2 regions of the Klebsiella sp. R445 genome follow, and region 2 is predicted to be linked to the other one. Evidence: predicted binding sites of a transcription regulator. Region 2 holds the regulator's gene; the other holds the start of a gene.

Region 1 (3,138 bases), 620 kb from region 2:
CGGCGAGCAGGCTTTCCTGCATCAGGCCAATATTCAGGGAAAAATAGCTCAACAGTTCCGGGAGTGGCGTGCCGAAGAGCTTACGAGAACTTTGCGCCAGAAGCTGCTGTGCTGCCGGGTTCGCGTAATGCACCGCCAGGTCGTTATCGACCAATAAAATACTGTTGATTAAAGAGTTAAGGATCTGCCCAGCATCGGGCTGAGTGCCTGTTGCCATCTGACAGTCTCCTGAAATGAGTGCACTGTTATAGTGCAGTATAGCTTTTTATGGATAAAAAGCGCATGAGATCAGCATGTTGGTGGAGAAAAAAGCCCATCCTGAGATGGGCTGAAAGTTTCCACGGCAACAAAATACCCTTGATATGCCACGCCACAACATGGCATACCCAGGATTTACAGCAAAATTAGACGCTGTAGTACAGCTCGAACTCAACCGGGTGCGGAGTCATACGTACACGGTCGTTCTCTTCAATACGCAGAGCGATGTAAGCATCGATCGCGTCGTTGGTGAATACACCGCCAGCAGTCAGGAACTCACGGTCCGCGTCCAGCGCGTTCAGTGCTTCTTCCAGAGAGCCTGCAACCTGTGGGATCTCTTTCGCTTCTTCCGGCGGCAGATCGTACAGGTTTTTGTCCATGGCTTCGCCCGGATGGATTTTGTTCTTGATACCGTCAAGACCAGCCATCAGCAGTGCTGCGAAGCACAGGTACGGGTTAGCAGCCGGATCCGGGAAGCGCACTTCAATGCGGCGTGCTTTCGGAGAAGTTACTACCGGAATACGGATAGAGGCAGAACGGTTACGGGCAGAGTAAGCCAGCATAACCGGTGCTTCATAACCCGGGACCAGACGCTTGTAGGAGTTGGTGGTCGGGTTTGCCAGGGCGTTGATCGCTTTAGCGTGTTTGATAACACCGCCGATGTAGAACAGCGCTTGCTCAGACAGACCAGCATATTTGTCGCCAGAGAACAGGTTTACGCCGTTCTTGGACAGAGACATGTGGCAGTGCATACCGGAACCGTTATCGCCAAACATCGGTTTTGGCATGAAGGTTGCGGTTTTACCGAAGCGGTGAGCAACGTTGTGTACCACATATTTGTAAATCTGAATTTCGTCCGCTTTTTTGGTCATGGTGTTGAAGCGGGTAGCGATTTCGTTCTGACCTGCGGTCGCCACTTCGTGGTGGTGAGCTTCAACAACCAGGCCCATTTCTTCCATGATCATACACATGGTAGAACGGATATCCTGAGAGGAGTCTACCGGCGGAACCGGGAAGTAACCGCCTTTCACGCCAGGACGGTGACCTTTGTTACCACCTTCGTATTTGGTGGAAGAGTTCCATGCGCCTTCGATATCATCGATAGCAACGTGGGAACCGGAGATGGACGCGCCGAAACGGATGTCGTCAAACAGGAAGAACTCTGGTTCTGGCCCGAACAGTACGGTGTCCGCCAGACCGGTAGAGCGCAGATACTCTTCCGCACGTTTGGCGATGGAGCGCGGGTCACGGTCATAGCCCTGCAGGGTGCCTGGTTCCAGGATGTCGCAGCGGATGATCAGAGTCGGTTCTTCATAGAACGGGTCGATCAGCGCAGTGGTCGCATCCGGCATCAGAACCATGTCTGATTCGTTAATACCTTTCCAGCCACCAATCGAGGAGCCATCAAACATTTTGCCTTCTTCGAAGAATTCGGCATTCACCTGATGAGAAGGAATTGTGACGTGCTGTTCTTTACCTTTGGTATCGGTGAAGCGCAGATCGACAAACTTCACTTCATGCTCGTTCAGCATCGTCAAAACGTGTTCAGCGGACATACTTAAACTCTCCCGGATTGGTCATTGTCGTCGTGGTAACGAAAACTTTTTTGCTACGTAAAGTGGCGTTGTTGCCTTAAAAAATATAAAGCGAAATCTGTGCCAACTTTTAAATTGCCCCCAAAAGGCGTTATCATGCACTCCATCGTGCAAAAGGGCTGCACCATTATGAATGCATTGCACTAATATAGTGCAATTGTGTGAACATTGGGCACCAATTTGGTGCAAATCACCTATAAAAACCCTTTTAACGCGTCGTGAAAGCGATCACAAAGAAACTCTGCAATACTTGTTTGTGGAGGATGTTTGTGATCCTGTTTTGTACTGCGATTAATCCGTGTACAATAACGCGCTATTTCTAAATGCCTGAGGCAAAGTTGTGATCGAAAATTTGCGTAATATCGCCATCATCGCGCACGTTGACCATGGTAAAACTACCCTGGTTGATAAGCTGCTGCAGCAATCCGGTACGTTTGATGCTCGTGCCGAAACTCAAGAGCGAGTGATGGACTCCAACGATTTGGAGAAAGAGCGTGGGATTACCATCCTCGCTAAAAACACCGCTATCAAATGGAACGACTATCGTATCAACATCGTTGATACCCCAGGGCACGCCGACTTCGGAGGTGAAGTTGAACGTGTCATGTCCATGGTTGATTCCGTGCTGCTGGTCGTTGACGCAATGGATGGCCCGATGCCGCAGACGCGCTTCGTAACCAAGAAGGCATTTGCTCATGGTCTGAAGCCAATCGTGGTCATCAACAAGGTTGACCGTCCGGGCGCACGCCCTGACTGGGTCGTCGATCAGGTATTTGACCTGTTCGTTAACCTTGATGCGACTGATGAGCAGCTGGACTTCCCGATCGTTTACGCTTCTGCGCTGAACGGTATCGCGGGTCTGGATCACGAAGATATGGCTGACGATATGACTCCGCTGTATCAGACCATCGTCGATCGTGTAGCGGCACCAAACGTAGACCTGGACGGCCCGCTGCAGATGCAAATCTCCCAGCTGGACTACAACAACTACGTTGGCGTCATCGGCATCGGCCGCATCAAACGCGGTAAAGTGAAGCCGAACCAGCAGGTCACTATCGTTGATAGCGAAGGCAAAACCCGTAACGGTAAAGTCGGTAAAGTACTGACTCACCTGGGTCTGGAACGTATCGAGAGTGATGTTGCTGAAGCTGGCGATATCATTGCGATCACCGGTCTGGGCGAGCTGAACATCTCTGACACCATCTGCGATCCGCAGAATGTTGAAGCGCTGCCGGCGCTGTCAGTCGATGAGCCGACCGTTTCCATGTTCTTCTGCGTTAACACC
Region 2 (3,138 bases):
ACGATAAAGAGTGAGGTGCGACTCTCGTTAACTATCATCGCTGCTTCCTGCTTCGGTGATGATCTCATACAGCTCTTCATCGCTTTGCGCGCTACGCAGGCGACGGCAAATGGTTTTATCTGCCAGCCGTTTCGCCACCAGCGACAGCGTATGTAGATGGGTCTTGGTCTGGTCAGCCGGCACCAGGAGCGCAAACAGCAGGTCGACCGGCTGGTTGTCGATGGCATCAAATGCAATCGGGGTTTCCAGCTGGACAAATACGCCAACCGCACGCAGCGTATCCTCTTCGAGCTTGCCATGAGGAATGGCAATCCCATTGCCAATCCCGGTACTGCCCATTTTCTCGCGAGTGAGGATCGCTTCAAACACCAGCTGTGGCGGTAAACCTAACTGTTTAGCTGCCAGCTCACTGATGATTTCCAGCGCGCGTTTTTTGCTCTGGCAGTGAACCTGGCTACGGGTACATTCCTGGTTAAGGACGTTGCTCAGTTGTAGAGCCGAATCGTTGTTCATCATAATTTCACCTGAGCGCCCCTTGCCTGCCACCCATGAAAGCGGGTAACAGGCGAGAGCAACGCCCGGACAATTAGTGTTGTTTTAGTTTATCTTTATGTTTCGTTAACTGTCTTGCCAGCTTATCGATAAGACCATCGATAGCGGCATACATATCCTGCCCTTCCGCACTGGCATGGATTTCGCCACCGTTGACATGCAGATTGGCATCCGCAATTTGCGTCACCTTCTCTACTTTTAACACAATGTAGACCTGATTGATCCGGTCGAAAAACTGCTCCAGTTTGCTGAACTTCGCGTTCACGAAGTCGCGCAGTGCAGGGGTGATCTCGACGTTGTGTCCTGTAATGTTGAGCTGCATAGTGTCTTCCTTATCGGTTGTGTCAGACCAGTTGTTTACGCTGGTTGGACGGCGGAATGGATAAAGACTCTCGGTACTTGGCAACGGTACGGCGCGCGACCATGATACCTTGTTCGGACAGTATGGTGGTGAGCTTACTGTCACTCAACGGCTTCGCGGGGTTCTCCGCGGCGATTAACTTCTTCACCAGCGCACGAATGGCGGTGGACGATGCCTCGCCGCCGCCTTCGGTGCTTACGTGGCTGGAGAAGAAATACTTGAGCTCAAAAATACCGCGCGGACTGTGCAGGTATTTTTGAGTGGTGACACGTGAAATAGTGGATTCATGCATCTCGACGGCCTGAGCGATATCCGCCAGCACCATCGGTTTCATATACTCTTCGCCCTGCTCGAAGAAGGCTTGCTGCTGCTCGACGATGCAACGGCTGACTCGCAGCAGCGTATCGTTGCGGCTTTCCAGGCTCTTGATGAGCCAGCGAGCTTCCTGCAGGTTGCTACGGATAAACTGGCTGTCGGCGTCATTGCGCGAGCTGTTACCCATTGCGGCATAGTGCTGATTGATTTTCAGGCGCGGGATACTGTCGGAATTCAGCTCCACTACCCAGCGGTCGCTAACCCTGCGCACCAGAACGTCAGGAATGACATACTCTGGCTCACTGGTCTGGATCGACTGGCCTGGGCGAGGATCGAGCGACTGGATCAGGTTAACCGCTTCTTTCAGCACATCTTCTTTAAGACGCGTCACGCGCATCAGGGAACGGAAATCATGGTTGGCGAGCAGATCGAGATGATCGCTGATGATCAGCCGGGCCTCTTCCAGCCACGGCGTCTCTTTTGCATATTGTGAAAGCTGAACCAGCAGGCAGTCGCGCAGATCTTTCGCCGCCACGCCAACCGGGTCGAAACGTTGGATACGTTTTAGTACTGCTTCTACTTCTTCGAGGCCGATCTCTTCATCGTCGATGCTCTCGACAATATCTTCGATCCGAATGGTGAGATAGCCGGTGTCATCGACGGCATCGACGATAGAGGTGGCGATGGCGCGATCGGTATCGGTAAATGGCGTCAGCTCGACCTGCCACATCAGGTAATCCTGCAGGCTTTGGGTCGTTTCGCCCTGATAGACCGGCAGCTCGTCGTCCTGATAGTCAACGCCGTTTCCTGACGGTGTACCGGCGGTGTAGATCTCATCCCAGCTGGCGTCGAGGGGCAACTCCTCCGGCATATCTTTTTGCTCAAGCGCATCGACCGTATCCAGGGATTCGCGGTCCTCGACCTCTTTGGTTTCTACCTCATCGTGAAGATCGGTTTGCTCAAGCAACGGATTACTCTCCAGCGCCTGCTGGAGTTCCTGCTGGAGTTCTAACGTGGACAGCTGCAGCAAACGGATGGCCTGCTGCAGTTGTGGCGTCATGGCAAGCTGTTGGCTTAGCCTTAATTGCAAACCTTGCTTCATATTCAGGGCAAATATCTCCGGCTAAAACGTCTGTAACCTCTACCCTATCAGAGTCTGAAGTCTTCCCCAAGATACACGCGCTTAACCTGCTCGTCTTCCAGGATTTCTTGCGGCGTGCCGTGGGCAATCAGATGACCCTGGCTAACGATATAGGCGCGTTCACAAACGGCCAGCGTTTCCCTGACGTTATGGTCGGTGATCAGCACCCCAAGACCGCTGTCTCGCAGGTGTTCGATGATCCGTTTGATGTCGATAACGGAAATCGGGTCCACGCCGGCAAAGGGTTCATCCAGCAGGATAAATTTCGGGTTAGCGGCCAGCGCACGGGCGATTTCGACACGACGGCGTTCACCACCGGAAAGCGCCTGACCGAGGCTGTCGCGCAGATGTTCGATATGAAACTCTTCCATCAGCTCTTTGGCGCGATCTTCGCGCTGCTCGCTGCTGAGATCGTCCCGAATCTGCAACACCGCCATCAGGTTATCAAACACGCTCAGGCGGCGGAAAATAGAGGCTTCCTGCGGCAGATAGCCAATGCCCCGGCGCGCGCGCGCGTGCAGCGGCAGCAGGCTGATATCTTCATCGTCGATGATAATGTTGCCGGCGTCGCGCGGCACAATGCCCACCACCATGTAGAAGGTCGTGGTTTTACCGGCGCCGTTTGGGCCAAGCAGGCCGACAATCTCGCCGGAGTTCACGGTCAGACTGACATCTTCCACCACGCGGCGGCCTTTATAGGCTTTAGCAAGATTCTTTGCAGTTAATGTTGCCATAACGAATTACTTACCTTTCTTTGACTGATCGCCAC

What was found. The regulator sigma-54, encoded in region 2, starts transcription at its own class of promoters, with help from an activator protein. The targets are predictions, from matches to a motif close to GTTGGCACANNTTTCGCTNT.
Region 1: glnA (glutamate--ammonia ligase) is a predicted target of sigma-54. The motif match lies at 1,902-1,921, and genes of this name have one in related genera.

What each region holds. Positions count from the first base shown of each region.
Region 1 covers NZ_CP180446.1:3,112,199-3,115,336, reverse strand. The annotation lists gene glnL (nitrogen regulation protein NR(II)) at 1-217, opposite strand, end outside; gene glnA (glutamate--ammonia ligase) at 405-1,814, opposite strand; gene typA (GTP-binding protein TypA/BipA) at 2,194-3,138, shown strand, end outside.
Region 2 covers NZ_CP180446.1:3,734,788-3,737,925, forward strand. The annotation lists gene ptsN (PTS IIA-like nitrogen regulatory protein PtsN) at 28-516, opposite strand; gene hpf (ribosome hibernation promoting factor) at 587-874, opposite strand; gene rpoN (RNA polymerase factor sigma-54) at 897-2,330, opposite strand; gene lptB (LPS export ABC transporter ATP-binding protein) at 2,378-3,103, opposite strand; gene lptA (lipopolysaccharide transport periplasmic protein LptA) at 3,110-3,138, opposite strand, start outside.